2 regions of the Rhizobium sp. 01T444 genome follow, and region 1 is predicted to be linked to the other one. Evidence: predicted binding sites of a transcription regulator. Region 1 holds the regulator's gene; the other holds the start of a gene.
What was found. Region 1 encodes PhoB, which activates phosphate uptake and scavenging genes when phosphate is short. Its sites were predicted from a motif close to TGTCATNNANCTGTCAT; they were not measured.
Positions count from the first base shown of each region.

Region 1 (15,559 bases):
TAAAACCAATTCAGCATTAAGTTGCATTTACCTGCTTTTTGTAAGGCTCCCGCTTGCATGGCGATTGAAGACGTTTCCGAGAATTACGCAATTGGGTCATCTTGAGGCGTTCGGCGCTCGCGGACAGGTTGAATTTATGGATGTATCGAGGGGTGAGAAATGAAGGGCCAGGTTCGCAAAAAACTTCTCTGACGAGTTTTGGACGACAGGAAGCCCAGGCGCATTGGACATCGCTGGAAAAGTAGCTGGAGCGGGTGAAGGGAATCGAACCCTCGTATTCAGCTTGGGAAGCTGCTGCTCTACCATTGAGCTACACCCGCCTGATGGCTTGAGACTTCCAACAGATAGCCGCCGCTGTCAAGTGACGGCGCCATCGAGCATCAGATACGGAAATGCTTCGAAAGCTTGAGGCCCTGGGCCTGATAGTTGGAGCCGAGGCCTGAACCGTAGAGGCTCGACGGCTGTTCCTGCATGTGCTCGTAGATCAGGCGGCCGACGATCTGGCCGTCTTCCAAGATGAAGGGCACTTCGTGGCTGCGCACTTCCAGTACCGCACGGCTGCCGCGCCCGCCGGCCGGCGCATGGCCGAAGCCTGGATCGAAGAAGCCGGCATAGTGGACGCGGAACTCACCGACGAGCGGATCGAAGGGGGTCATTTCCGCCGCATAATGCGGGGGAACGTGCACGGCCTCACGCGAGACGAGGATGTAGAACTCATCCGGATCGAGGATCAACTCGGTGCGGCCGCGGCTGTAGAGTGGTTCCCAGAAATCGTAGATATCGTGCTGGGCCTTCTTGTCGACGTCGACGACGGCCGTGTGGTGTTTGCCGCGATAGCCGATCAAGCCTTCCTCGTCGCCCGTCAGATCGATCGACAGCGCAATGCCGCCGCCGGATACGTTCGGCTGCTTGGCGGCGACGAGCGTTTCCGTTGCGTGCAACTTCAAAAGCTCCGGCTCGCCCAGAACCGAATGGCCGACGCGGAAGCGGATCTGCGACAGGCGCGAACCGCGGCGCACGACGATCGGGAAGGTGCGAGGGCTGATTTCGAGATAGAGCGGGCCGGAATAGCCGGCCGGGATCTTGTCGAATTCCTGCGCGTAATCGGTGATGACGCGCGTGAAGATATCGAGGCGGCCGGTCGAGCTCTTCGGATTGGCCGAGGCCGACATGTCGGCCGGCAGATCGAGGCGCTCCATCAGCGGCACGATGTAGACGCAGCCCGTCTCCAGCACCGCGCCTTCGCTGAGGTCTATGACATGCAGGCTCAGCCGGTCGAGCTTGTCTGAGACGAGATGCGACGGGCCGGGCATGAAGCTGGCGCGCACCCGAAAAGCCTTGGCGCCCAGCCGCAGATCCAAGCTGGCGGGCTGGATCTGGTCGCGGTCCAGCTCGCGCTCGCTTTGAAGACGCCCCGTCTCAAACAGCGCGGCAATTGCGCGGTCGGCCAAAATTCCAGTTTCGCGAGCCATCATGCTCCATCCATAATTTGCAGCCGACAAAACCAAAGTCGGGGAATTGACGCAAGCTTAGAACGGCAGTATTGCAAATTTATCCCGTGGTGATTTGGCCGGTCGGCTTGCAGCCACGTTAAATAAGTGGCTAAAAAGACCGGGTTGAAAACCGGTCTGCATTTGCGGCCGGTTTTTTTGTTGTTTGAAAGTGGTGATGGCATGAGCAAGACCTGGCGCCCGGCAACCCAACTCGTCCACGGCGGAACGCTCCGCTCGCAATATGGCGAGACATCCGAGGCAATCTATCTCACGCAGGGTTTCGTCTACGATACGTCGGAAGCTGCGGAAGCGCGCTTCAAGGGCGAGACCGACGGTTTCATCTATGCGCGCTATGGCAGCCCCACCAATGACATGTTCGAAAAGCGCATGTGTATGCTGGAAGGCGCCGAAGACGCCCGCGCCACCGCTTCCGGCATGGCTGCAGTCACCGCCGCCATTCTCTGCCAGCTGAAGGCCGGCGATCATATCGTTGCCGCGCGCGCCCTCTTCGGCTCCTGCCGCTGGGTCGTCGAGACGCTGGCGCCGAAATACGGCATCGACTGCACGCTGATCGACGGTCGCGACCTCGAAAACTGGGAAAAGGCTGTTACCCCGAAGACCAAGGTATTCTTCCTGGAAAGCCCGACCAACCCGACGCTGGAAGTGATCGACATCGCCGGTGTCGCCAAGCTCGCCAACCAGATCGGCGCGAAGGTCGTCGTCGACAACGTGTTTGCGACGCCGCTCTTCCAGAAGCCGCTGGAACTCGGCGCCCATATCGTCGTCTATTCCGCGACCAAGCATATCGACGGCCAGGGCCGCTGCCTCGGTGGCGTCGTTCTCTCCGACAAGGAATGGATCGACGAGAACCTGCACGACTATTTCCGCCATACCGGTCCGGCCATGTCGCCCTTCAACGCTTGGACGCTCCTGAAGGGCATCGAGACGCTGCCGCTGCGCGTCAAGCAGCAGACGCAGAATGCAGCGGAGATCGCCGACTTCCTGGCCGATCAGGGCAAGGTCGCCAAGGTCATCTATCCCGGCCGCAAAGACCATCCGCAGGCCGATATCATCGCCAAGCAGATGTCCGGTGGGTCGACGCTCGTCTGCTTCGAGCTCAAAGGTGGCAAGGAAGCTGCCTTCGCGCTGCAGAACGCGCTTGAGATCGTCAAGATTTCCAACAATCTCGGCGACTCCAAGAGCCTGATCACGCATCCGGCCACGACCACGCACAAGAACCTGACGGACGAGGCTCGCGCCGAACTCGGCATCTCGCCGGGCACGGTGCGCCTGTCGGCCGGCATCGAGGATACGGACGATCTGATAGAAGATTTCGCCCGCGCTCTGGCGAAGGTTTCGGCCTGACCATCAAGGCACGGCCGTCGGCAGACGCTGCGGCCGTCGCATTTGCCTTGAATTTAACACTGAGAGTTAGGCTTAATGAACGAAAGGCGGTCCAACCGGGGGTGGTGAGGCCGCGATCACTGTACCGTTTCTTGACGGCAGAGGCCTCTTATAAGATACGGGTAACATATCCTGACTAAGGTGTAAGGCATGTATCGCGCCCTCACACGAGATATCGAAGTCGTTGTCGAGCCGTTTTATCTGGAGGAGCAATCCGATCCGGATGACGATCGCTATGTCTGGGGTTACCGTGTGGTCATCAGCAACAATTCCGGCATCGCCGTACGTCTCGTCAACCGCTACTGGAACATTACCGACCAGAACGGGCAGATCGACGAGGTCAGCGGCCCCGGCGTCGTCGGCGAGCAGCCGCGGCTGCAGCCAGGTGACACCTATGAATATTCGTCGGGCTGCCCGCTGGATACGCCGTCCGGCCTGATGTTCGGCCACTACCAGATGGAGACGGACGAAGGCGAGACGTTCGATGTCGACATACCCGCCTTCTCTTTGGATTCACCCGGCCTGCTCAGGGTATTGAACTAGAGCCTGCCCCATTCTCCGCGCACTCACTCCGCCGCCGCAACTTCCTGCACCGGGAAGCGGTAGGTCGTGGAGCAGAATTCGCAGGTGACCGAGATCTCGCCATTTTCCTGGCTCGCCTCGATTTCCTCGGCGCTGAAGCCCTTCAGCACGCCGCCGATCTTTTCCCGTGAACAGCTGCAACGATCGAAGACGGCGCGCGGATCGTATACGCGCACGCCGCGTTCGTGAAAGAGGCGAAAGAGCAGGCGTTCGGTGCCAACAAGCGGATCGGTCAGTTCATCGGCATCCACGGTTTCAACGAGCGAGCGGGCTTCCGTCCAGGCATCATCCTCAACATGGGCGCGCGCAGCCGTGTCGCCATCACCGCCGTGAAGATCGGGCCGGCGCATACGCTCCGGCGCTTCCGGCAGGAATTGGGCGACGAGGCCCCCTGCCCGCCAGCGGTGACGCGGCTTACCGTTCTCGTCGCGGTCGAAGAGCTCGGCTGCGGCAAGGCGCACGCGCGTCGGGATCTGCTCCGACTGGCGGAAATAGACACCTGCAATGTCTTCCAGCGAGGTACCGTCAAGTGCCACGATACCCTGATAGGGCTGGCTGAACTTGCCCTGATCAATGGTGAAGGCGAGAACGCCCTTGCCGAGAAGCTGTTCCGGCTCCGTTTCGCCAGCCGCGATCGCCTTATCGAGCAAGGCCTGGTCGAAGCGAGCGTAGGCCCGTACATTTTCCGGCGTGGAGAAATCGGCAACCAAGAGATCGACGGGACCGTCGCTCTTGGTCTGGACAGTGAATTTGCCCTCGAACTTCAGCGAGGTGCCGAGCAGCACCGTGAGCACCACCACCTCCGCCAGAAGGCGGGCGACGGGCGTGGGATAATGGTGGCGTTCGAGGATTGAATCCAGCATTGGGCCGAGCTGGACAGCGCGACCGCGCACATCCAGCCCTTCCACCTGGAAGGGGACGACATGATCATCGCCGGCGAAATCGAACTCGCCGAGGGCGGCGGCAGCTTCTGCCATGGCTTTCACTCCTGTTTTGTCAGAGCAGCCGGCCAGCGCACCGGCTGCTTGCGCAGCCGCGAGTTTGGAACTCGCGACATCCGATTATGGTTCAGATCGCGCCCAGGCACCAAGCAAGAATCGACTTCTGCGCATGAAGACGGTTTTCCGCTTCATCGAAGACCACGGATTGCGGGCCATCGATCACTTCGTCCGTCACCTCCTCACCGCGGTGAGCGGGGAGGCAGTGCATGAACAATGCGTCTTTGCCGGCCTGCGCCATCAAATGCGCATTGACCTGATAAGGCTGGAAGACATTGTGACCGCGAGCCCGATGTTCCTGATTCATGGAGACCCAGGTATCGGTCACCACGCAATCGACGCCGGCGACCGCACGGTCAGCATCATGGTAAAGCATGATTTCGGCGCCCTCATTGCGGGCCCAGTTCAGATAGTGATCCTTCGGCTCGGAACCAAGGGGTACTGCCATGTTCATGCGGTAGCCGAAACGGGCAGCCCCCTCCACCAGGGAATGCAGCACGTTGTTGCCGTCACCCGTCCAGGCGATCGTCTTGCCCTTGATTGGGCCGCGATGCTCTTCAAAGGTCATGATATCGGCCATGATTTGGCAGGGATGGGTATCGTCCGTCAGCGCGTTGATGACCGGCACGGTCGCATGCTCAGCGAGCTCCAGCATACGGTTGTGGTCGGTCGTGCGGATCATGATCGCGTCGACATAGCGCGACAGAACCTTGGCGGTGTCGCCGATCGTTTCGGCGCGGCCGAGCTGCATTTCAGTGCCCGATAAGAACAAGGTCTCGCCGCCGAGCTGGCGCATGCCGACATCGAAGGAGACGCGGGTTCGCGTGGACGGCTTCTCGAAGATCATGGCGAGCATCTTGCCGGCGAGCGGCTTGTCGGCCGTGCCGGCCTTGAAAGCCTGCTTTCGCAGCTTGGCATCGTCCATGATGGTTCTGAGGTCGGATCCGGTGACGGCGGAAAGATCGAGGAAGTGTTTGGGGGAAGCCATTGTTCGTTACCTGCTACGCCCGCCGGCGGGCGGGGCATTGTCCTATCAAGCGGTCTTCTTGACCTTGGCGGCACGGATGTTTTCGGCAGCGCGTTCGAGACGGGAAAGACCCTCGCGCGCCTCCTCGGCGGTTACGACCAGCGGCGGCAGCAGGCGGATGACATTATCGCCTGCCGGGATCGCCAGAAGATGGGCTGCGCGGATTTCCTTCAGCAGCTCTGCCGAGGGAATGGCAGCCTTGACGCCGAGCAACAGCCCTTCGCCCCTGATATCTTCGATCACGTCGGGATAGCGATCCTTGAGCGATGCAAGGCCCTGGCGGAAGACGAGAGTGACATCACGCACATGCTGCAGGAAGCCCTCGGCCAGGATGACATCGAGCACCGCGTTACCGACAGCCATGGCCAGCGGGTTGCCGCCATAGGTGGAACCATGCGTGCCCGCCTTCATGCCGGAAGCGGCCTCTGCCGTCGCAAGGCAGGCGCCGAGCGGAAAGCCGCCGCCGATGCCCTTGGCAACCGCCATGATGTCGGGCGTCATACCCGACCATTCATGAGCGAAGAGCTTGCCGGTACGGCCCACGCCGGTCTGCACCTCGTCGAGGATCAGCAGCAGGCCATGCTCATCGCAGAGCTGGCGGAGCGCTTTCATGAATTCGGACGTTGCCGGGCGGACACCGCCCTCGCCCTGCACCGGCTCGATGAGGATGCCGGCGGTCTTGTCGGTAATAGCGGCACGGACAGCCTCGACATCGCCAAAGGGCACCTGATCGAAACCAGGGGTCTTCGGGCCGAAACCTTCGAGATATTTCTCTTGGCCGCCGGCGGCGATGGTCGCCAGCGTACGGCCGTGGAAGGCGCCTTCGAAAGTAATGATGTGGAAGCGCTCCGGATGCCCCTTGGAGAACTGATAGCGGCGCGCAGTCTTGATGGCGCATTCGAGAGCCTCGGCGCCTGAATTGGTGAAGAACACCTTGTCGGCGAAAGTGGCATCCGTCAGACGCTTGGCGAGCTTCTCCTGCCCCGGCACTTCATAAATATTGGAGAGATGCCAGACCTTGTCGGCCTGATCCTTGAGAGCGGCCACAACGTGCGGATTGCCATGCCCCACGGAGGTAACGGCAACGCCCGCGCCGAAATCCAGATATCGCTCGCCCGTTTCGGTGATCAGCCACACGCCCTCGCCTCGCTCGAACCGCAGCGGGGCACGAGAATAGGTATCATAAAGCGGCGAGGCTTCAGCCATGGCGCAATCTCCTGGTCAGGCTCTAAGGCAACGGACTCCGGCTAAGAAAACCAGGCCCGAAAAATCAAAAATGCCGCCTTGCGGCGGCAGGAAGCACTATTTACTTTTCGCACTGCAATGTCAACAAAACTGAGGATTTAGCACATGCGTCAAGCCTCAAATCAGACTTGCAGGTCTATCAACAGCTAATGTTGCAGAAATGACTCTCCGGGGAAGCAAGTTGGGGAAAACCCCGAATTCGGATTCATCGGATTCACGCGACTCTTGTCACAGAGTCAGGCTCACACTAGGTTAAAGTTCAATTACTAGACTGCATGCGGCGGAACTAGTCACCAAAATTGATCAGGCGTTTCTTGCTTCGGAGACTTCCGAGGCAACGGTGAGGGATTCTGCCATCACCAACGCGAAAGGTGGAGACAGGGCAATGAACTGGACAGACGAGCGTGTCGAGAAGCTCAAGAAGCTTTGGTCAGAGGGGCTGAGCGCCAGCCAGATCGCTGCGCAGCTTGGCGGAGTGAGTAGAAACGCTGTTATCGGCAAGGTTCACCGGCTCAGTCTTCCCGGCCGCGCCAAGGCCGGCGGCACGGCAACCGCTGCGCGCGCAACGAAGCGCAATACGTCGGCTCCGCGCGCCCCGAACTATGCGTCTCGCATCACCACCCGCACCGTTACCCGCCAGCAGGGCGCAACGATGCTGAAGGAAGAGATCGAGATCGAAACGGTCGAGGAAATGGAATACGTGCCGGCCAAGAATGTGGTCGTGCCGATTTCACGCCGCCTTGGCCTGACGGAACTGACGGAGCGCACCTGCAAGTGGCCGGTCGGCGATCCGCTGAAGGACGACTTCTACTTCTGCGGCTGCGACTCCCCGGATTCCTCGCCCTATTGCAACTATCACCAGCGCCTCGCCTACCAGCCGGTCAGCGAACGCCGCAAGGCTGTCCGGGTCGCCTGACCCGCGATCTTCCAACAGACGCAACGTGCCATCACCCCTCCTCGCCTATGCGCGGAGGGGTGATTTTTTTAGCCGGCACAGGAGGACTGGAAAACCGCTCCTGACCACGACTATCTGCCGGAGGCCGATCTCTGCCGGTCGTTCACCATGCCTGACAATGCGAAGTTACGTGGCCAACACCACCGATGTGTTTCAGCCCCAGGCTGGCATGGAACGGTGGTCATGGCGCTGTAACGCGATTTTCTGATGCAGATGCGGTATTCTCGTGGAGTAGCACGGCGCAAACAGTCGGTCAGGGGTGCCAATGGAGATCGATCCAAAGCGGATGACAATGGGGTTCGTCGGGACGGGCACGATTACCGAGGCCGTCGTCACCGGATTGGGCAAGACAGCGTTTCGCGACACACCGATCGTGCTGTCACCGCGCAGCGCAAGCGTCGCCGCCCGCCTTGCGGCGGCAAACCGGAATGTGTCGATCGCTTTGGGGAACCAGGATGTTCTCGACCGATCCGATCTCGTATTTGTGGCGGTGAGGCCGCAAATTGCCGAGGAGGTCATCCGCTCGCTCCGATTTCGGCCGGGCCACCATGTCATCAGCTTCGTCGCGGCCACGCCAATGGATCAACTGCTGGCGTGGATCGATCAGCCAGTTCGCCTGAGCCTGGCAATTCCACTTCCGTTCATCGCAGATCTTCAGGGCGCGACTGCGATCTACCCGCCCGACGAGGTTTCCCACGCCCTCTTTTCGGCGCTCGGAACGGCGATCCAGGTTGAAAACAGACCTGAGTTCGAACTTCTCGCGGTGGCGAGCTGCCTGATGGCCACCTATTTCGGCATCCTGGACGCGACGTCGACCTGGCTGCAGAGCCAAGGGCTTTCGAGAACGGCTGGCGACGCCTACCTCCGTCAATTGTTTTCCGGCCTCGCCCATGCTGCCCGTTCGAAACCTGTCGCGAGTTTTGATGAACTCATCGGCGAGCATTCGACCAAGGGCGGATTGAATGAACAGGTGCTCGAAGACTTTCGCGATTTCGGTGGCGCTGTGGCTCTGCAAAAGGCTCTTGATCGAGTTCTTGCACGCATTCGTCTGTAGAAAGCAAACCCTCTTGAAGTTCGCTTTCGGCGCCTAGTGTCGGCTTCCAGAAGAAGCTGTGCTTCGCCGAGACAGGTCGCTTCAAGCTCGACGGACAGGGCGGGCCTACCCATCGCTGTTTCTTCAGAAGGACACCAGATAAGCAAACGGGCCGCCCGGCAAGCGAGCGACCCGTCTGGACCTCCGATCACTCGGATCAGGCTTCCATGGAATATCCCGCGCCGCGGACGGTGCGGATGACATCCTGCATGTTGGAGAAGTTCAGCGCCTTACGCAGGCGCCCGACATGGACGTCGACGGTACGTTCGTCCACGTAGATATCGTGGCCCCAGACGCCATCCAGAAGCTGCGAGCGGGAGAAGACCCTGCCCGGCGACGACATCAGGAATTCGAGCAGGCGGAATTCGGTCGGGCCGAGGCGCACTTCGCGGCTCTTGCGATGAACGCGATGGGTTTCGCGATCGAGCTCGATATCACCACACTTCAGAACGGTGGAGAGAACCTCCGGACGGGCGCGTCGCAGCATCGCCTTGACGCGGGCAACGAGTTCCGGCGTGGAGAAGGGCTTGACGACATAGTCGTCCGCGCCGGTCGAGAGACCGCGAACGCGTTCGCTCTCTTCGCCGCGTGCCGTCAGCATGATGATCGGCAGGCGCTCGGTCTCCGGCCGCATGCGCAGCCGGCGGCAGAGTTCGATGCCGGAAACGCCCGGCAGCATCCAGTCAAGGATGAGCAGGTCCGGCGTGCGCTCCTGAAGCCGGATTTCGGCCTCGTCGCCACGGAGGATCGTATCCACCTCGAAACCTTCAGCCTCGAGGTTGTAGCGGAGAAGCACACTCAGCGCCTCTTCATCTTCAACAACTGCAACTCTTGGGATCATGCGTGTCAGTCTCCTAATGCATGATCCTTAAACCGGGGGTGATTTAAGCAACGGACCATGCAGAAACTTGGAATTGGCTGCGACCTTTGCGCGCCCCAGCGCAGGGCGCGCACGCAATTGGCAGGTCCGGATTACTCCGTCACCGCACCGACGGTATTGGAGCTGTCGTCCTTCGGACGCTCACCCTCCGGCTGGGCGCCGGTTGCCATGTAATAGATCGTCTCAGCGATGTTGGTCGCATGATCGCCGATGCGCTCGATGTTCTTGGCGCAGAAGAGAAGATGCGTGCAGCTCGTGATGTTGCGCGGATCTTCCATCATGTAGGTGAGGAGTTCGCGGAACAGCGAGGTGTACATCGCGTCGATCTCGTCGTCGCGCTCGCGGATGGACTTGGCCTTGTCCGCAGAACGCGTCGTATAGACGTCGAGCACTTCCTTGAGCTGGACGAGCGCCAGTTCGGAGAGATGCTCGAGACCGCGGGCGAGCTTGCGCGGAACGCCGGTGCTCTGGACGGCGATGACGCGCTTTGCGGTGTTCTTGCCGAGGTCGCCGACACGCTCGAGGTCGGCGGCGATGCGGATCGAACCCATGATCTCGCGAAGGTCGGAGGCCATCGGCTGGCGACGGGCGATCGTGACGATCGCCTTGTCGTTGATTTCGCGTTCCGCGTGATCAAGGATCACGTCGTCGGAAATGACCTTCTGGGCGAGCGCAGTGTCGCCGTTGACCAGCGCACGGACGGCCTCGCCGACCATCTGTTCGGCAAGACCACCCATCTCGGAAATGCGCCGGGACAGGAATTTCAGATCGTCATCGTAAGCGGAAAAAATATGTGTCGATGCCATGGGGCTTTGTCCTCGAAAATCGGGAAGGCTTCACATCGCCAAAATCAGCCGAACCGGCCCATGATATAGTCCTGGGTGCGCGGATCGTCGGGATTGGTGAACATCTTGTCGGTGTCGTTTTCCTCGACCAGGTTGCCGAGGTGGAACATGGCCGTACGCTGTGATACGCGCGCGGCCTGCTGCATGGAATGCGTCACGATGACGATGGTGTAGTTTTCACGCAGCTCATGGATCAGCTCTTCGACCTTGGCAGTCGCGATCGGGTCGAGCGCCGAGCAGGGCTCGTCCATCAGGATGACTTCCGGGCTGACGGCAACGGCGCGTGCGATGCACAGACGCTGCTGCTGACCGCCGGAAAGGCCGGTGCCGGATTCATGCACGCGATCCTTGACCTCATTCCAGAGGCCGGCGCGCTGCAGGCTCGTCTCGACGATCTGGTCCAGGTCGGCCTTGGATTTGGCGAGGCCGTGGATGCGCGGTCCGTAGGAGACGTTTTCATAGATTGTTTTCGGGAACGGATTCGGCTTCTGGAACACCATGCCGACACGGGCGCGGAGTTCGACGACGTCGATGTCAGGATCGTAGATATCGTCGCTGTCGAGCGTGATCTTGCCGGTGACGCGGCAGCCATCGATCGTGTCGTTCATGCGGTTCAGCGACCGCAGGAAGGTGGACTTGCCGCAGCCCGACGGGCCGATCAGGGCGGTCACGGTGTTTTCGCGGACGTTCAGATTGACATCGAAAAGCGCGCGCTTCTCGCCGTAATAAACGGAGACATCCTGTCCGATCATCTTATACGGGACGTTGCTCATTTTCTGGTCCAGCGCCTTCTCAACTGCAGCTTCCGTCAACATGTTCATGATCTCTACTCCGTTTACCAGCGGCGCTCAAAGCGACGACGCAAGAGGATAGCTCCCATGTTCATGACGATCAGGAACAGGAGCAGGACGATAATGGCACCCGAGGTTCTTTCCACGAATGCGCGCTCGGCTTCGTTGGCCCACATGTAGACCTGAACCGGAAGCGCCGTGGAGGGATCGAGTGGACTGCTCGGCGCCTGGGCGACGAAGGCGACCATGCCGATCAGCAGCAGCGGCGCAGTTTCGCCGAGTGCGTGGGCAAGGCCGATGATCGTGCCGGTCAGGATGCCGGGCATTGCAAGCGGCAGCACGTGGTGAAACACCATCTGCATCTTCGAGGCGCCGAGGCCGAGGGCAGCCGCGCGGATCGACGGCGGCACGGCACGGAGCGCTGCACGCGTGGCGATGATGATCGTCGGCAGCGTCATCAGCGTCAGCACCAGGCCGCCGACCAGCGGTGCCGAACGCGGCAGGCCGGCGAAGTTGATGAAGACCGACAGGCCGAGCAGACCGTAGACGATCGACGGGACGGCGGCGAGGTTGTTGATATTGACCTCGATCAGGTCCGTCAGCTTGTTCTTCGGCGCGAATTCCTCAAGGTAAATCGAGGCAGCGACGCCGATCGGCAGCGAAAGCACGAGAACGATCAGCATCAGGTAGAGCGAGCCGATGAGGGCGACGCCGAGACCTGCGGCTTCCGGACGGCTGGAATTGCCGTTGACGAAGAGGCCGGTGTTGAACGTCTTGTGGAGAGCACCGCTCGCCTTCAGCTCATTCATCCAGGCAACCTGCTTGTCGTTGACCTTACGGTTCTTCTCATCGACCGAAAGATTGATCTGGCCCTTGTTGGCGCTGTCGATATTGGCATCTGCAAGCACTGTAATATTGACGGTCTTGCCAATGATCGACGGGTCGGCAACGACCATGTCGCGCAGCTGAATGGGCGCCCCCTTGGACAGCATGGCGGATGCATCGCGCACGTCAGGACGGCTTGCGGCATTGATGCCGAGCTGCTTGACGATCGCGTCGCGCAGCAGAACCGGATAGTTGGCAGCGACCAGCACCGAAGGGTCGGTTGCACGCTTGTTGTCCGGGTCGATCGTCTTCTCGGAGAATTCGATCGGCAGGGTGATCGACGTCTGCAGGAAGGCCGTATAGCCGTTGCTGATGACCGTCCAAAGCAGAATGAAGAGGAAGACGAGGCCGAATGCTATGGCTGCGATGCCATAGGCCTGGAACCGGCGCTCGGCAGCGTAGCGACGCTTGATGCCGATATCGCGACGCGCGGGCGCCTTAGAAACGGTAACGCCGGCGACGGGGGAAACAATATTCGTCATTCGTACTGCTCCCGATATTTGCGCACGATATAGAGCGCGTAGATGTTGAGGCAAAGCGTGATGCAGAACAGCGTGATGCCAAGTGCGAAGGCAACCAGCGTCTGCGGCGAGGTGAACTCAAGGTCGCCGGTCAGCTGGTTGACGATCTTGACGGTCACTGTCGTCATCGGCTCGAAGGGATTGATCTGGATACGGGCGGCGACACCGGCGGCCAGAACCACGATCATGGTTTCGCCGATGGCACGCGAAGCGGTCATCAGCAGCGCGCCGACGATACCGGGAAGGGCTGCGGGCAAGACCACCTTTTTGATGGTTTCGGAGCGTGTGGCGCCGAGACCGAGCGAGCCGTCACGCAGTGCCCGCGGAACTGCGGTGATGATATCGTCCGACAGCGAGGAAACGTAAGGGATCAGCATGATGCCCATGACGATGCCTGCGGTGATGACGCTCTGTGCCTGGATGAAGTTCGTATAGCTGCCGCTCAAAAGACCGCTGATCTGCGCCGAGAAATCACGCAGGAACGGCCCGACGGTGACGAGTGCAAAGAAGCCATAGACGATCGTCGGAATGCCGGCGAGCACTTCGAGAAGCGGCTTGGCGATCGAGCGCACTCTCGAAGAAGCATACTCGGCCATGTAGATGGCGGCAAAGAGGCCGACCGGCACGGCGACCAGCATGGCGACCAGGCCGATATAGAGCGTGCCGAGCAGGAGTGGGATGAGCCCGAACTGGCCGAAGGAGGAGCTGCCCGCACCGGCAAAACGCGGATCCCAGACCGTTCCGAAGAAGAAGTCGACGAAGGGAACGACGGCGAAGAAGCGGCTCGCTTCTGTCAGCATCGAGAGCACGATGCCGATCGTCGTCAGAATGGCGATGGAGGATGCAACGAGCAGCGCCCAGAGCATAACGCGCTCGACACGGTTGCGGGCACGGAAGCGCGGAGCAACGGAGCGCAGCGCATAGAAAGCACCTGCGACAGATATGAGCAGCACGATCGCCGTCATGATGACGCGGCTCGTCATGCTCTCCGAGTTCAGGGTCTTTGCGGCAGCGATCATGTAGGGCTGCGGCTCGCCGGCGAGCGGTACGCCCTTCTCGCTGAGCTTTGCCTGCAGACCCGCAGGATTGCTCGACAAGGAGGAAACCTCATCCGAGGTCAGCAGGTTCATGCCGCGGGCAACCGTGGCGACCATGCTGTAGGCGAGGTCCTGCTGGACGACCGGTTGCGCCTTCACGTCGTCAGGAAAGGCGCCGCGAACGGAGGAAGAGATGATGCCCGGGCTGATAGCCAGCCAGGCAAACAGAACGATCAGGGAAGGCAGAACAGCCCAGATCGCGGCATAGGAGCCATAATAGGCCGGCCGCGAATGCAGGGCAGAAGACCTGCCTCCGGAAAGCGCCATCGCGCGGCTGCGCGCAGCCACATAGGCAACGGCGCCGATCACTACCAGGCACAAGAGTATGATGGATGTGCTCATTCGTTACGTCCCCAGGCCCACAGCCCCCAAAGAGCCAGGCAGCTCCAGGAGCGTGCCATCGGCTTCAATATCATGGAGAAGAAGTTCATCCGCCCGGCACCCCAATGGAGCCGGGCGGATAAGGTGATGCCGGCGCGACGCCCCCGAGCGTCGCGCCGGCAAAGTCATTACATGGTCTTGCCGGCCTCTACGGCCTTACGGATCGCTTCGCGCTCTGCATCCGGAGCAGCAACGAGACCGTATTCGACGAGCGGGCTGTCAGGGCCGATCATCTGGTCGGATACGAAGAAGTTGACATATTCCTTCAGGCCCGGAACGGCGCCCAGATGTGCCTTCTTGACATAGAAGAACAGCGGACGGGAAACCGGGTAGGTGCCGTTGGAAATCGTTTCCGTCGACGGAACGATGCCGCTCATGGTCGCAACCTTGAGCTTGTCAGCGTTGTTTTCGTAGAAGGAGAGACCGAATACGCCAACGCCGGTCTTGTTGGCAGCGATGCGTGCCAGCGTTTCCGGATAGTCGCCGTCGATGTCGACAGCAGCACCGTCCTTGCGAACTGCGACGCAAGCCTTGCCCTGGGCAGCCTTGTCGGCGATTTCCTTGGCGATGACTTCCTGAGCGCCGGAAGCCTTGCAGCCGGCGGCGAGAACGTTCTGTTCGAAGACTTCGCGCGTGCCGTGCTTTTCGCCCGGGATATAGGCAGCGATATCAACAGCCGGAAGCTTCGGGTTGACTTCAGACCACTTCTTGTAGGGGTTGGCGACGAGCTTGCCGTCAACGACAACCTGGGCAGCGAGGGCCTTGTAGATGTCGGCCGGAACGTAGGCAACGTCCGGGTTGGAAGAGTCGGTTGCGAAGACGATGCCGTCATAACCGATCTTGACTTCCTGGATGTCCGTTACGCCGGCAGCCTTGCAGGCTTCCGCTTCATTCTTGTTGATCGGACGCGAGGCGTTGGCAACGTCGATCGTGTCTTCACCGACGCCCTTGCAGAATTCCTTCAGACCAGCGCCCGTGCCGCCGGATTCGACGACCGGCGTCTTGAAGTTGGTGAAGGTTTCGCCGAAGGACTCGGCGACGATCTTTGCGTAAGGCAGGACGGTGGACGAACCAGCAACCTGAATCTGGTCGCGAGCAACTGCAACGCCAGCGAAAGCGGCGGTTGCAGCAAGCGCGGCAACAGTAAGTTTAAAGGTGTTCATTTGAATCTCCCGGCATTTGGGCTTGTGTGAGTGCGGCCTCAAAGAGGCCCTCGCATTGCCTTTTTTCATCGGCAGGACTCTCTTAGCGCCTTAAGCACCGTCCTTTTATGTCAAATCGATGAAACATTTATGACAAGATAAATTCTTGATTTTAAATGTAAAAATATTGCGTTGAAAAATTGCATGCGACATATTGCGT
Region 1 is NZ_JBFTPD010000001.1:288,169-303,727, forward strand. It holds tRNA gene AC1DTN_RS01380 (tRNA-Gly) at 247-320, opposite strand; gene AC1DTN_RS01385 (2'-deoxycytidine 5'-triphosphate deaminase) at 381-1,475, opposite strand; SAM riboswitch at 1,549-1,627, shown strand; gene AC1DTN_RS01390 (O-succinylhomoserine sulfhydrylase) at 1,674-2,858, shown strand; gene apaG (Co2+/Mg2+ efflux protein ApaG) at 3,048-3,440, shown strand; gene AC1DTN_RS01400 (Hsp33 family molecular chaperone) at 3,464-4,456, opposite strand; gene argF (ornithine carbamoyltransferase) at 4,548-5,465, opposite strand; gene AC1DTN_RS01410 (acetylornithine transaminase) at 5,511-6,710, opposite strand; gene AC1DTN_RS01415 (GcrA family cell cycle regulator) at 7,135-7,665, shown strand; gene AC1DTN_RS01420 (pyrroline-5-carboxylate reductase) at 7,997-8,758, shown strand; gene phoB (phosphate regulon transcriptional regulator PhoB) at 8,955-9,638, opposite strand; gene phoU (phosphate signaling complex protein PhoU) at 9,770-10,483, opposite strand; gene pstB (phosphate ABC transporter ATP-binding protein PstB) at 10,528-11,343, opposite strand; gene pstA (phosphate ABC transporter permease PstA) at 11,358-12,680, opposite strand; gene pstC (phosphate ABC transporter permease subunit PstC) at 12,677-14,158, opposite strand; gene AC1DTN_RS01450 (substrate-binding domain-containing protein) at 14,326-15,360, opposite strand; gene phoR (phosphate regulon sensor histidine kinase PhoR) at 15,559-15,559, opposite strand, start outside.

Region 2 (15,559 bases), on a different contig from region 1:
CCTACCTTTATTGGGGGCTCGGCTTCCTGTTCAGCGGCATCGGCTTTGCGCTGGTTGCGGTCCGCGGCGAAATCCCCGACCTGCTTTCCATCGAGATCGGCAATGCCATCGCCCTGCTCGGACAAAGTGCCTGGGTCGCCGGCTTCCTGGCGCTCGACCGCAAGAAGATGGAATGGTGGGCGCTTCTGCCGCCAGTAATCTGGCTTGCAGGCGTCTTCCTGCCGTGGATCAACGAGGATTATTCCAACCGCGTCATTCTCTACAATCTCGCCTCGGCGACCGGCGCCACTGCGCTTGCCATGGCGATAGCCGCCGGCGATATCCATCGCGAACGCACGCGCATCATGCTGATGGCCGTCTTTGTGCTGCAGGCCTTCCTCTGCTTCGGCGTGGCGCTGGCAATGGCGCTTATCCTGCCCTCGGATAAGCAGGCGACGAATTTCAGCGGCGGGGCCGCCATGGCCAGCGCCTTCCTGCTCACCATCGCCTTCGCGCTCACCTGCCGCCTCATCATGGAACGGTCGGAACGTCACCTGCGCTTCCTGACGCTGACGGATTCGCTGACGGGCGTGCTGAACCGCCGCGGCCTGCTCGGCTATTTCGACAAGATCCAGGAAAAGGCACATGACGAGCAGCACCAGGTCGGTGTCATCCTCTTTGACCTCGACCATTTCAAGCGCGTCAACGACCGTTTCGGCCATCAGTCGGGCGATGCCGTCCTCACCGCCTTCGCCCGCCTTGCCCGTCAGTATATCCCGAACAATATCTTCGGCCGCATGGGCGGCGAAGAATTCGCGGCCTTCGTGACCGTCCGCGACCAGACGGAAGCCGAAGCGTTGGCGGAATCGATCCGCGCCGAATTCTGCCGCCTGCCGGTCAGCACGGGCGAGGCACTGATCCCCGCCACCGTCAGCGTCGGCATCGCGCTTTCCTCGGCGATCGAAGCCAATATCGACCGGCTGGTGTCGGCCGCCGACCGTGCGCTCTATTCGGCAAAAGCTGCCGGCCGTAACTGCACGGTCGTCTTCGGCGAGGAAGAAGCGGCGGCACCCGCGCCTGGCGAGCCGAACTCCCATGCCGGCGAACTCGTGCCGACGGTCGACGATCAGGTGGAAGCACTACGCCGCATGGGTGTACTTTCCCGCGCAGGCTGAGTGGCCATCTTTTCGAGGCAAGGCAAATCCGCTAAGCCTCTGCCCATGATGATACCGCCCTTCCTCAAGATCGATCCAGCCACCCGCCATGTGTCGCTCGACGGCAGCGACCCGGCCTTCTACGGCAACCCGAACGCGGTCTATGCCGCGCTCCATGCCCATTGTCCCACCTTCTACTGGGAACAGCAGAAGCAGTGGTTCGTCACCGGCTACGATCATGTGAACGGGCTGCTGCGCGACCGCCGGTTCGGCCGGCAGATCCTGCATATTGCCAGCCGCGAGGAGCTCGGCCTGCCCGAACCTGAACCGCACCTCGCCGCCTTCGATCTCGCCGAGCGCTATTCGCTGCTGGAGCTGGAGCCGCCGGAACACACGCGGCTGCGCACCCTCGTCAACCGCGCCTTCGTCTCGCGCCATGTCGAGAAGATGAAGCCGGAAATCGAAGAACTTACCAACAGGCTGATCGACGCCTTTGCCGACAAGGGCGAAGTCGAGCTGCTTTCGGCCTTTGCCGATATCATCCCGGTGACGATGATCGCCCGCATGATCGGCATTCCCGAGGAAATGGGGCCGCAGCTCCTCAAGTGGTCACATGCCTATGTGCGCATGTATATGTTCGGGCGCACCCGTGCAGACGAAGATGCTGCGGAGCAGGCGGCACGGGAATTTTCCGATTATGTGAAGACGGTCATTGCCGTGCGCCGGTCCGAACCGCGTGACGACCTGCTGACACATATGATCCATACCGAGCACAAGGGCCAGTACCTGACGGAAGACGAGCTCATCTCGACGACCATCGTGCTGCTCAATGCCGGCCATGAAGCGACGGTCCACCAGATCGGCAATTCGGTGCGCATCATTCTGGATAGCGGCTACAACCCGGCTGAGCTTTTCCGCGACGAAACCGCCACCGAGCGCACCGTCGAGGAGTCACTGCGCATCTGCGCGCCCGTCCACATCTTCCAGCGCTGGGCGCTCGAGCCCGCCGAGATCGACGGCATCGCGTTCAAGCGCGGCGACAAGGTGAGCATGATCCTGGCCGCCGCCAATCACGATCCAGCGAAATTCAGCGATCCCCTCACCTTCAAGCCCGACCGCAACGAGGCACCCAATCTCTCATTCGGCGCCGGCATCCATTTCTGCATCGGCGCGCCGCTGGCGCGGCTGGAGCTCAACGTCGTGCTGCCGATACTGTTCAAGCGCCTGCCGGGGCTCAAACTTGCCAAGACGCCCGTCGTCAAGGACGTCTACCACTTCCACGGGCTCGATCGCCTGGATCTCGTCTGGTAAGCCTTCATATCCGACACTCGGAAACGAAAACGGCCGGCAAGCTCATCGCGTGCCGGCCGTTTCTGTTCCGCGAGGAAATATCGCATCAGCCGTAACGGCCGGTGATGTAGTCTTCCGTACGCTTGACCTTCGGAGACTGGAAGATCTGCGCGGTCGGGCCGTATTCGATCAATTCGCCCAGATACATGAAGGCTGTGTTGTCAGAGATGCGGCTTGCCTGCTGCATGTTGTGAGTGACGATGACGATCGTGAACTCGCCCTTCAACTGCGCGACCAGCTCTTCGACCTTGGCAGTCGAGATCGGGTCGAGGGCCGAGGTCGGCTCGTCGAGAAGCAGCACCTCCGGACGCAGCGCCACGCCGCGGGCGATGCAAAGACGCTGCTGCTGGCCGCCCGAAAGGCCGAGGCCGCTGCCCTTCAGCTTGTCCTTCACCTCATCCCAGAGAGCGGCCTGACGCAGCGCCTGCTCGACGCGCACGTCCATATCGGCCTTGTTGAGGCGCTCGTGGTGGCGAATGCCATAGGCGATGTTGTCATAGATCGACATCGGGAACGGCACCGGCTTCTGGAACACCATGCCGACGCGGGCGCGCAGTTCATTCATCGAGAAGCTCGGGTCGAGGATGTTCTTGCCGTCGAGCTTGATCGAGCCGGTGGCGCGCATCTTCGGATACAGCATGTAGATGCGGTTCAGGATGCGCAGCAGGGTGGACTTGCCGCAGCCGGACGGACCGATCAGGGCCGAGACCTGGCGCTCCGGGAAGCTCAGGCTCACATCCTTGATCGCGTGGGCGTCGCCGTAATAGAAATTGACTTTCTCGAGGGAGATCTTATCTCTCGCCATCGGCTTTTCCAGCTTGCTGGCAGTATCGATAGTGTCTGCAGACTGAAGCATCATTTCCCACCTTTTCGGTTCAGGACGGAGCGCGATACGACGCTCAGGATTAGAACGACGGCCGTCATCACGAAGGCACCGGCCCATGCAAGATTCTGCCATTGCTCATAGGGGCTCATGGCAAACTGGAAGATGACGACGGGAATGTTCGCCATCGGCTGCGACATATCCAGGCTCCAATACTGATTGTTCAGAGCCGTGAAGAGGAGCGGCGCGGTTTCGCCCGAAATGCGGGCGATCGCAAGCAGGATACCGGTGAGGATACCCGTGGAGGCGGCACGATAGAGGACGTTGAGAGTGACCTTCCAGCGCGGAATGCCGAGCGAAAGGGCTGCCTCACGCATGACATCGGGAACCAGCCTCAGCATCTCGTCGGTCGTGCGCACCACGACCGGCAGGAAGATGAAGGCGAGCGCGATGCCGCCGGCAAAGCCGGAGAAGCGTGAGGTCGGACGGACGACCACTTCATAGACGAACAAGCCGATGATGATCGACGGCGCAGAGAGCAGGATATCGTTGACGAAGCGGATGGCCTCGCCGAGCTTCTTGCCGCGGGCGAATTCCGACAGGTAGGTGCCGGCGAGCACGCCGATCGGTGTACCGATCACAACGGCGAGAACGACCATCAGCAGGCTGCCCATGAACGCGTTGGCGAGACCGCCGCCGTCTTCGCCGGGCGGCGGTGTCATTTCCGTGAGAAGGCTGGGGCTCAGCGCAGACAGACCGTGGACCAGCGTCGTCCAGAGTATCCACACCAGAAAGACCAGGCCGAGTACGGTGGCGATGCCGCAGAGCGTCAGCGCGATTGCGCTGCCGATCTGGCGGCGGCGGTAGAGGGAGCCCGAATAGGTAGCCATGATTATTCCCCCCTCTGCTTTGCCATACGCACCAGCATGAGTTTGGCGGCCGCCAGAACGATGAAGGTGACAACGAAGAGGATGAGGCCAAGTGCTGCCACCGACGACCGGTAGAGGTCGTCCGAAGCCTCGGCAAACTCATTGGCGAGCGTCGCGGCAATCGAGGTGCCGGGCTCCATCAGCGACACGGCAATGTTATGGGTGTTGCCGAGGACGAAGGTGACCGCCATGGTCTCGCCGAGCGCGCGGCCGAGACCAAGGAAGATGCCACCGACAACGGCAGTGCGGGTGTGCGGAATGACGATGTCGCGCACCACTTCCCACTTTGTCGAACCAAGCGCATAGGCCGATTCCTTCAGCTGCGCGGGGACGACTAGGAAGACGTCACGCATGACCGACGAGATGAAGGGGATGATCATGATCGCCAGCACGATGCCTGAGGTCAGCATGCCGATGCCGAGCGGGGCACCCGAAAACAGCGCACCGATCAGCGGGATCGGACCCAGCCAGTCGATGAGCACCGGCTGGATGTAATCCGACATGAACGGAGCAAAGGTGAAAAGACCCCACATGCCGTAAATGATCGAGGGGATGCCGGCGAGAAGCTCGATGGCACCGCCGATCGGTCCGCGGATGGAGCGCGGCGCAACTTCGGTAATGAAAACCGCGATGCCGAGGCTAACGGGAACGCCGATGATCATGGCGAGTGCCGAGGTGACCAGCGTGCCGTAGATCGGCACGAGACCTGCGAATTGCTGAGCAACCGGATCCCATTCGGTGCCGGTCAGGAAGCCGAAGCCGAAGGTGCGGAAGGCAAGAAGCCCGCCCATGGCCATGGAGATCGCCGCTGCCAGCAGAGCGGCGAGAACAAACAGGCCGCAGCCCAAAACTATCCAATAAAAAATCCGATCGCCTGCGGCGCCGTCGCGGCGCTTCACGCCCGCGGTGTCGGCGGGCAGCGATGCCAATGCTTCGCTCATATCCGTACGCTCTGCTGCTTTGAGGGGGTGTCAAAGGCATTCGGGGCAGAAAGCTTGGCTTTCCGCCCCGACCGCAGTTTCGTCAGGATCAGCTCTTGAAAGAGGCCGTCCAGTAATCTTCGATCTGCTTCACGAGCGTGTCCGGAAGCGGAACGTAATCGAGCGAGGAAGCTTCCTTCTGGCCCTTTTCGAGAGCCCACTTGAAGAAGGAGAAAGCAGCCTTGGAGCGTTCAGCGTCCTTCGGCTCCTTGTACATGATGGCCCAGGTGGTTGCCGTGATCGGCCAGGCCTTTTCGCCCGGAGCGTTGGTCATGATCAGGTAGAAGTCCTGAGCCTTGCCCCATTCTGCGCTTGCAGCGGCAGCCGAGAAGCTTTCAGCGTTCGGCTTCGGATACTGGCCGGCAGCGTTCTGGATGAGAACGTAGGGCAGCTTGTTCTGCAGGGCGTAGGCGTATTCGACGTAACCGATCGAGTCCTTGACGCGGGTAACGTAAGCAGCAACGCCTTCGTTGCCCTTGCCGCCGATGCCGACCGGCCAGTTAACGGCAGTGCCTTCACCAACCTTCGACTTCCAGTCCGGGTTTACCTTGGAGAAGAAGTTGGTCCAGTTGAAGGAGGTGCCCGAGCCGTCCGAACGGTGAACAACTGCGATCTGGCTGTCGGGCAGCTTCAGGCCCGGGTTCAGATCGGCGATGGCCTTGTCGTTCCACTTGGTGACGTTGCCGAGGTAAATGTCAGCGAGGACCTTGCCGGAGAGCTTCAGTTCGCCTGATTTGATGCCCTTGACGTTGATGACGGGAACGATGCCGCCGACAACGAGCGGGAACTGGCCAAAGCCGCCAGCCGTCAGATCTTCCGGCTTGAGCGGGGCGTCGGAAGCGCCGAAGTCAACCGTTGCAGCCTTGATCTGGGCGATACCGCCGCCCGAACCGATCGACTGGTAGTTCAGCTTGTCGCCGGTTTCCTTGTTGTAGTCTGCCGACCACTTCGAAAGAACCGGATAGACGAAGGTCGAACCAGCGCCGGTAATATCGGCAGCGGAGGCCGAGACTGCCAGAGCGGCAACCAGGCCGGCGCCGAGGCAGGCCGAAAGAAGTTTCTTGGTGAGCATTTGCGACTCTTCCCTGATGGAACGAAAGGACGACGAGGCTCGGCGCCATGGAGGGGGTGTCCACTGTCAGGGGCGCTGAATTTCCTCGTCACGGGAAGGCGGCTAGGCGTCTATTATTACAGTTTGATGACAGTTTGTGACGGGTGACATGAAATGCAACGCTGTGCATAAGTCGCTGAAGTCACTGACTTTCCTAGTGAATCGCGCGCTGACAAAGCCTTCGTAAATGAGGTGCGGCCCTATTGCCGCAGGGCTGCGGTCGATTGCCGCAGCAATGCGTGAAAATGTCGTTTTCAGACGCCAAAATGCTCCGAGGACCGGACGACCACCCGAGTGTGCTGCCGCAATCTATGCGGCAAGCTCTTGAAGCTTGCTGGATATCTCGAGTGCCGACATAGGTTTTCCGATCAGATAGCCCTGCAGCTGGTCGCAGCCGGCCTCACGCAGGATCGCCGCCTGGCGCGTATTCTCGATACCTTCAGCTGTCACGGGAATCTGCAGAGCGGTCGCCAGGGAGATGGTGGCTCTCAGAACATCGGCGCCATTCGAGGCTTGGTCGAGAGCGGATACGAGCGAACGGTCGATCTTCATGCGATCAAACCCGAACTGCCGCAATGCGCCGATGCTTGCATAGCCGCAGCCAAAGTCATCAAGCGCGAATTTTATACCGACCTGTTTGAGGTGATCTATCGACCTGCGGGCCTGTTCCGGATTTGTCATCAGGACGCCTTCCGTGATCTCCAATGTCAAACGCTTCGGATCGAAATCGAGCTCCTGCAGAAGCGAGATCACTTCGGCGGCGAATTCCGGATTGCAGAGTTGGACCGGCGAAACGTTCACCGACAATGACAGGCCAGGCCAGTTCTTGGCATGCCCGATCGATGTTTTCAGCATATGAGCGCCGAGCGCATCGATGAGGCCGCACCTTTCGGCGAGCGGGATGAAAATCTCAGGGCTTATGTTCCCTGTTGGAACTCGCCAACGCGCTAGCGCTTCAAGACCAGTAACAGCACCTGTCGCAGCAGAGACGAGAGGCTGGAAAAAGGCTTCGATCGCACCATTGCTAATGGCGCTCTTCAACAAAGCTTCCATTTCGGCGACCCTCTGGCGTTCCAGATCCAGCTCCGGGTCGTATTCGATCGCCCGGCCTCTGCCGTTTGCCTTGGCACGATAGAGCGCCATATCCGCCCTGCGGAGAAGCTCCAAAGGCGGTACGTCTCCGTCACGTGCGGCAGCTCCGATGCTTGCGCCAACTTCGATCGTTCGCCCTTCGATTTTGAAGGGCTCGGTGAACAGCGCCAGAATAGTCTCTTCTATCTCCCCACGCGCGGCGGTTCCAATCTGCACCAGCGCAAACTCGTCGCCTCCCAGCCGGGCGGCCGCAACGACTTCAGGGTGACAGGCGATCAGGGCGTTCGAGACGATCCGGATCAGGTCATCCCCTACCGCATGCCCCCAGGCGTCGTTGACAGCCTTGAATCCATCGAGATCGACCAGATAGAGCCGGGGTGGCGCAACATCGGTATCTTCCAGCTCTTCCAGCAGTGCGAGAAGCCCGTGCCTGTTCAACAGGCCGCTCAGGCTATCGTGGTTCGCTTCGAAAATCGCCGCTTGCGCCAATTGGCGCWGGCGGCGCGCCTCTGCTGCACCCACCAGCAGAACACCACCCAGAAACATCGCAAGGATGATGACAGCAGCCGCGACGTAAGGATAGACTTCGTGAAACACGGCGGTTCCGGGCGCTTTGCTGGGCCAGACAAGATGGCCTATGACGCCACCTCCTATGTCCGTGATCGGTGTGTTCAGCAGGCCCGACTCGGGCGCGGCGGCGAGGCGCAGCCCTTCGAGTTCATGCTCGTCCGAAAAAGTGTCGAGAACCTCCGACGTGAGATCCTTGTAGAGGCTCAGCACACTCAGCTTCGGAAGCTCGCCTTCTGCGGTGAAAGGCTGGATTGCCTGTGACACGATCAGCGCGATGCCCGTTTCGGTTCGGATGAAATTGACCACCGGCGCCTGTCCGGATTCAGCAGCTTTGTCGATCTGCTGGTAAAAAGCTTCGCCGAAAGAAGCACTAGGCTGGAAGGGCTTGCCTTTGGCATATGCGGAGATGACCGAAGAGCGGTCGGGGCCGATCACGACCGCGCCGTCATAGAGCGGATAATCCGCTGTGGTCTTGCCCCAGTTCTCATAGGCCCAATCCGTGGCGTCAGGAGATGAGATCGCTTTATAGGCATCATCCCATACGGCGTTGTCCGTGGTTGTCGCGCTCAAACGATTGGCAAAGGCCGAGATCGCTGCACGGGCAGCGCGCGTGGCCCTGGCATCATCGATCTTGTTTGCAGACCGGTTCATCGTGGCGACGACATGGGCCATGAGGCCCGTCAGCACGAGAGCGACGACGAGGAAGAAGATGGTTGTCGCAATGATGGAAGACGTTTGGGTTCGAACGTGCCTACCTGCAAGATTCGACGACATGCCAATCCCGAAAAGATGAATTGCAAGGCCATGTCTATGGTGACGGCAGGAGACATCATGTCCGCAATGCGCTGCAGATAAGATCTATCATTTGATGATGTAGACACTATTAACGAGAATGATCAAAAGCCATCCATCCGGGCAGCTTTTTAGACCTTGATCACATAATCCTTGCGAGTCGTTTCAACGACTTCCCAGGTTCCTTTAAAGCCTGGCCTGAGGATTATCCGGTCGCCCGCCTTCAGATGAACCGGCTCACCGCCATCCTCGGTCACGATCGAATGGCCGGAGAGCAGGCTGAAATATTCCCACTCCTCATAGACGATCCGCCACTTGCCAGGCGTTGCCTCCCAGATGCCGGAATATAGGCCGCCCTCGGCCTCCTCCAGGTTCCAGGTGCGGAATTGCGGATTGCCGGAAATGATGCGCTCGGCGGCGGGAGCGCCGACTTCCGGTTCGACGCTGTCGATATCGAAGGAGATCATGTTTGCCATGGTTATCGCGCTGAGGTCAGAAGTTTCAGGCCGAAGCCCATGAAGATGACGCCGGCCGCGGCGTCAAGTGTTCTACGGCCGCGCGCATAGACGCCTGCAACGGCAGGGTTGCGCAATACTGTCAGCACGAACGAGTACCAGAGCGAGGAGACCAGAACCATCGTGGCGACGGCAGCAGCACCCTGCATCCAGCTATGCTCGGCCGGCAGCGTCGCCGCAAAGAGCGAGGCGACGAAGAAGGCCGATTTCGGATTGGCGAGGTTGGTTGCGAGCCCCGAATAGAAAGCCTGCTTCGGGCCGATCCCTGCCCGCACGGCTTGCGGCTCTCCACTGCCCGCCTTGCGCCAGGTGCTCCAGACGAGCTTTGCACCGAGGAAGCAGAGATAGAGCCCGCCGGCGACCTTCAGGAACAGATAGGCGAAAGGTGCGGCCGCAAAGAGTGCGCTGATGCCGAGCCAGCCGGCGAGCCCCCAGCAGAAGGTGCCTAGGATGACGCCAGCGATGACGGCCACTGCCGCGCTTCGCGAACCCTCCAGCGCCGTCCGGACGACGATGAGGAAGTTCGGACCTGGCGTGATGGCGGCCACCGCCCAGATGGCGGCGACGGAAAGCAAAAACATGAAGGCTTTTCCTCAGGTGTAGTCCGTCACATAGCTTTGACAGACTTCTCATTGAAATCAAACGATTTTAGGGATGATAGCAGCCACCATGTCCGGCAATTTCCGCGAATGATCGGCTTGGCCGCCTTCACGCCAAATCCGTCACCACCAATAAAAGATCGCTGCAATTACAGCGCGCTCCGTGCCTCTCAGCCGGCTTGCGCGAGCGCCTGCGCGGCCGCACGAAGAGCGGGCGTGTCCCTCCCCTCCGTCAGCCGCTCATAAACGGGTCGAAGCAGCCCATCGGCTTCCTCGGTCCGCCCATGCTCCGTCCAGAGCCTCGCCAGATCAGTTGCCGCCCGGATTTCCCAGGCGCCAGCGCCTTGCCTGCGGCTCACGTCCAATGACAACGTAAAACAGGTCTCTGCATCCATGTGGCTCAGTCCTGGTGCAGCCAAAAGAATGCAGCCCCTCAGCCGCAGAAGCTCCGGAAGGTAGGAATAGTAGCCCTTTTCCTCGATCAGCTGCTCGGTTTCCTCTGCGAGTTCCCATGCTTCGGCAGATCGCCCGCCGGCCAGAAGGCCCATGATGAGAACGAAGTGGAACCGCACTGTGAAGAGTTCGAAGCGTGTGGCGTGAAGATCCTCCAGCTGTTTACGCAGCGCCGTAACGCCGGCTTCGAAGTCACCCCGCCGTATCGCGATCTCGGCCTTGTAAGCATGCCCCATGGAGAGATATGGGCCGAAAGCCTGGGTCTCCGCGCGGGCGATGAAGGAAACCAAGTGTTCCTCCGCCACGTCGAAATCGCCGATCCACAGAAGCGTCGCGATCGAACTCAGCGAGATCGCGAAGGATACGGGATGGCGCATCGTCTCCGCATCCTTGAAGCATTGGCGGATCACCGCGCGAGCCCGGTCGGTATGGCCTTCCAGCCAGAGATTTGTCGACCAGCCTATCCTGGCCCAGGTGTAGTGATCGAAGCCGTAATGCATCTGCTTGCTGGCTGGCGAAAGAGCGGGCTCGACAACGGGTTTCAGCGTCGCATGTGCTTCAGCGAGGCGCCCGACCAGACAGTAAGAGAGGCCGAGAAGAGCCCTGGATAGCGTGGTCGCCGCAGGATCGCCTATTCGATCGGCGATCTCGGTGCAGCGCTCGGCGTATTCCACGCATAGCCTGAACTCGCCGCTGCGCAGATGGAAGAAGTGGATCGGTCCCAGCAGTCTTGCGGCATTGAGGTCGTCGCCGCGCGCTTCGGCTATCTCCAGACTCCTGTTCAGCGCGGCAGCCGACATCTCGTTGTGGCCTCGCATGAACATCATCGATACTCCGAATGCCGCCTGGAGCTGCATCTCCTCGCTCGTGCCACGGGTGGCATCGTCCAGCGACTGGAGTGCGCGCTCCGTCCATCGTTGGCACTCCGGCAGCAAGCCCATCGCACGGAAGACAGGAGCAACGGAGGCGACAAGGCCGACCCCGAGCGATGTGTCGCCGTTCTCTCCAAAACACCATTCAAGTGCGCTGCGAACGTTATCGACTGCATTGAAGTGCGGCGCTCGCTCCAAGGGGGTCGAGAGCGACGTCCACTCGCTGCCGTTCTGTTCGAACCAAAGGCGGCAATAGGCTGCGTGCCGCCTCGCCAGTTCCTGCCACTCGTCGTCCCTGCCGAGTTCGATCACGTAGGCGCGCGTGGTGTCGAGAAGCCGGTAACGCATCATGGCACCGATCGGGCGGGCGGCCACCATCGACTTTTCCACTAGATTGTCGATAGCCGCAAAAACCGAAGCACGATCGAGCGTGTCGTTCGTCACCACCTCCAAAGCAGCATCGAGTGGAAAATTTCCCACGAACACCGCGAGCCTGCGCAGCACCGCACGTTCGGTTTCGGACAGAAGCCCATAGCTCCAGTCGAGGGTGGCCTGCAGCGTTTGCTGGCGCGGCGGGGCTGTCCGCAAACCCTGCCACAGGTGTGTCAGCCTTTGATCGAGCAATGCTGCGGTCTGCTCCAAACCATAGGCCTCGACGCGTCTGGCGGCGAGTTCGATGGCCAGGGCGACCCCGTCGAGCTTTCGGCATATGTCGCAGACAATTGCAGCTTCGGCCTCGTTTCCGTCGAGTTGGGCACCGCTGGCTATCGCACGTTCGACGAAAAGCTGCGCTGCCGGATATTGCTGAACGGCTGCGGACGGCGCTTCATTGACTTCCGGTGGATATCCCAAAGCATCCAACCTGTAGATGCGCTCGCTGTCGATGCGCAGCGCCTCACGGCTCGTCGCAATGATATGCACCTGTGGTGCGGCGTCCAGAATGGACGAAGCAATGGTGGCGACCGTTTCCACCAGGTGCTCACAGGTATCGAGGATCAGGAGAAGGCGTTTGTCCCTGAGAAACCGCATCACATCGGGTGTCGCGTCTTCGGCCTGGACCGGAAGTCCGAGCAGGGCAGCGATCGTCGTCGCAGCAAGTTTCGGATCGGCGACCACGCCGAGATCAACGAACAGCACGTGTCCGGCAAAAACCTCGGCGGCCTGATGGGCTGCAGCAATCGCGACGGTCGTCTTTCCCACTCCGCCCGGGCCGACGATCGTGACGAGCCGGGAATCCGTCAGTTGTGCGCCCAGCTTCATGACATCGACGTCACGGCCGACCATTCGGGCGAGCCGTGGAGGAAGGTTCGCATGCGGAAACACGTCCTCGACGAGCGGGCTATCGCGATGATCGGGCAACACGGCGACAGTGGGTGCGACGAAGCAGTAGCCCCTCCCCGCAATCGTGGTGATGTAGCGCGCGCCGTCCTGGCCATCGCCGAGGGCCTTGCGTAGCCCGGCCATATGGAAGCGAAGGCTGCCTTCCTCGACGAGGGCGTCGGGCCAGACCCTGTCCATCAGCTCCTTCTTGCTGACGATTTCATTTGGGGATGTCACGAGCGCTACAAGAATGTCGAGGGCACGTCCGCCCAGTTCCACAGGGACACCCTCCCTGCTCAGAAGCCTTTCGCCTACCGCCAGCTTGAACGGTCCGAAGCGAATTCCCTTGATATCCCCGACTGCTACGATCGCCATGGCTCATCCCTCTGGCCGACGTCTGTGCGCTGGCGGACATTAGTCCAGCAGTTCGATCCGTGCCACTACCCGAAGGTATTGAAACGGGAGAAAAACAGTCGATGCGCGAATATCGGCTGTTGTTAACATGCTCCGCTTTCGTCTCCTGACAACAGCTAACAACGCATAACGGGCGCTTCTCGGCATACGGCAGTAGGTTTCGGTCAGCACAAACGTGCAACTGCAACATCCTGATCCCCGAGGAGAAAGCCATGATCAAGACCGAAGTCGCTGATGCAATCGACCAGGACCGCCGCCGTTTTCTCGCCGCCGCCTCCCTGGGCGTGGCGGTTGCAAGTTCAGGCGCGCTTCTGCCTTCCCATCTGCTTGCTGCCACAGCCGATGAGGCGATCAAGCCGTTCCACGTTCATTTTCCGAACGAAACCCTCAAAGACCTCCATCGCCGCGTCGCCGCCACACGCTGGCCGGATCGCGAGACGGTGAGCGACCACTCGCAGGGCGTTCAGCTCTCCACCATCAAGAAGCTCGCCGACCACTGGGCCAAGAACTACGATTGGCGCAAGGTCGAAGCGAAGCTCAACTCCTACCCGCAGTTCATCACGAAGATCGATGGGCTGGACATCCACTTCATCCATGTGAAGTCCAAGCACGAGAATGCGCTGCCGATCATCATCACCCATGGCTGGCCGGGATCGATCATCGAGCAATTGAAGATCATCGGGCCACTGACCGATCCGACAGCGCATGGCGGCAGCGCCGAAGACGCCTTCCATGTCGTCATTCCCTCGCTTCCCGGCTATGGTTTCTCCGGCAAGCCGACTGAGCCGGGCTGGAATCCGCCGCGCATCGCCAAGGCCTGGGCCGCGCTCATGCAGCGTCTCGGTTACACGAAGTATGTCGCCCAAGGCGGTGACTGGGGCAATGCCGTCACCGAACTGATGGCGGTGCAGGAACCGGCCGGCCTTCTCGGCATCCACACCAACATGGCGGCCACCGTACCTGCCGATATTGCCAAGCTGCTGTCGTCAGGCGCCCCCGCACCCGACAGCCTCTCGGCCGATGAAAAGCGCGCCTATGAGCAGCTCGACGATTTTTACAAGAACGGCCTCGGTTATGCGATCGAGATGAACAACCGGCCGCAGACGCTCTATGGCATCGTCGACTCCCCGATCGGCCTTGCCGCCTGGATGCTCGATCATGACATCCGCAGCTATGACATGATCGCCCGCGTCTTCGACGGAAAACAGGAAGGGCTTTCGAAGGACGATATCCTCGACAACGTCACGCTCTACTGGCTGACGAACACCGCAATCTCTTCCGGCCGGCTTTATTGGGACAACGCCCACTTCCCCTCCGGCGGTTTCTTCGATCCGCGCGGCATCAAGATACCGGTCGCGGTCAGCGCCTTCCCCGACGAGATTTACCAGGCTCCGAAGAGCTGGGCCGAGAAGGCCTATCCGCAGCTCATCTTCTACAACCGCCCATCCAAGGGTGGCCACTTCGCAGCCTGGGAGCAACCCATGTTCCTGACCGAAGATCTGCGCGCCGCGTTCAAGCCGCTTCGCAAATCGATCTGACAACAGGGCGGCGCGGTGCGCGCCGCCCGACACAGCGATCTCAACCCCTTATCGAAGAAGGAGACAGACAATGCGCGACAATCAGATCGTCGATTCCAGCTTCACCGCCATCATCAATGCGCCGATCGAGAAGATCGACATTCCCAACTGGTGCTTCACACTGCCGGAGAAGGAATATCAGTCCTGCTCGCCAGCCCATATCGCCGCCGGCTTTACGACCGCGCCTGACGGCACGCGCATGTCGATCAACGTCGAGACGATCGGCGGCAGCCTGATGGTCCAGCACTATGTCGAGACGCTCGGAGAGAAGGATCATCTGATCCTCGATTCAGACTCCGACGTCTTCACGCCGACCGGCCGCGTGACCATCCATGTGACCTGGGAATTGAGCGTCAAGGCAATCGACAAGGACCGCTGCGAGTTCACCAACCGCGTCCAGTCCTTCGCCACCGACGAAATGTTGGCGAACCTGGATCGGCAGGGCATCCCCTTCGAGGTGTTCCGCACGCAGCGCCAGCCGATGTCGATCGCCCATAACAAGGGTGAGACGCCGCTCTTTGCAGCGAGCATCGAGCGCTTTGCGCTTCGTAACCAGTCATCGTCGAGAGCCGCCTAAGCGCCAAAGGAGGATGCGATGACCGAACTGTCCTACGAACACGGCATTACCGGGCTTCTGGTGGTCGACCCGTATAACGACTTCATTTCCGAAGGAGGCAAGATCTGGCCGCGCATACAGGCGGTCGCCGAGGCCAACAATTGCGTCCCGCACATGGAGCAGATTCTCAAGGCGGCACGGCAGGTCAAACTCCCCGTCTTCTTCGCGATGCACCACCGCTTTCGCGAAGGCGACTATGAGAACTGGAAGTATATCGCCCCTATTCAGAAGCTGGCCTGGAAGCGCAAGACCTTCGAGTTCGGCACCTGGGGCGGAGAATTCAAGGCGGAGTTCGTTCCTGCTGCGGGCGAGGTCGTGGCATCGGAGCATTGGTGCTCCAGCGGCTTTGCCAACACCGACCTCGACAACCAGCTCAAAAGGCGGGGCATCCACAGACTGATCGTCATCGGCCT
Region 2 is NZ_JBFTPD010000016.1:94,955-110,513, forward strand. It holds gene AC1DTN_RS21310 (GGDEF domain-containing protein) at 1-1,154, shown strand, start outside; gene AC1DTN_RS21315 (cytochrome P450) at 1,200-2,444, shown strand; gene pstB (phosphate ABC transporter ATP-binding protein PstB) at 2,530-3,339, opposite strand; gene pstA (phosphate ABC transporter permease PstA) at 3,339-4,196, opposite strand; gene pstC (phosphate ABC transporter permease subunit PstC) at 4,199-5,176, opposite strand; gene pstS (phosphate ABC transporter substrate-binding protein PstS) at 5,265-6,287, opposite strand; gene AC1DTN_RS21340 (bifunctional diguanylate cyclase/phosphodiesterase) at 6,636-8,762, opposite strand; gene AC1DTN_RS21345 (cupin domain-containing protein) at 8,912-9,256, opposite strand; gene AC1DTN_RS21350 (LysE family transporter) at 9,259-9,876, opposite strand; gene AC1DTN_RS21355 (ATP-binding protein) at 10,065-12,914, opposite strand; gene AC1DTN_RS21360 (epoxide hydrolase family protein) at 13,166-14,491, shown strand; gene AC1DTN_RS21365 (hypothetical protein) at 14,562-15,107, shown strand; gene AC1DTN_RS21370 (cysteine hydrolase family protein) at 15,126-15,559, shown strand, end outside.
Region 2: pstS (phosphate ABC transporter substrate-binding protein PstS) is a predicted target of PhoB. The motif match lies at 6,403-6,419, and genes of this name have one in related genera.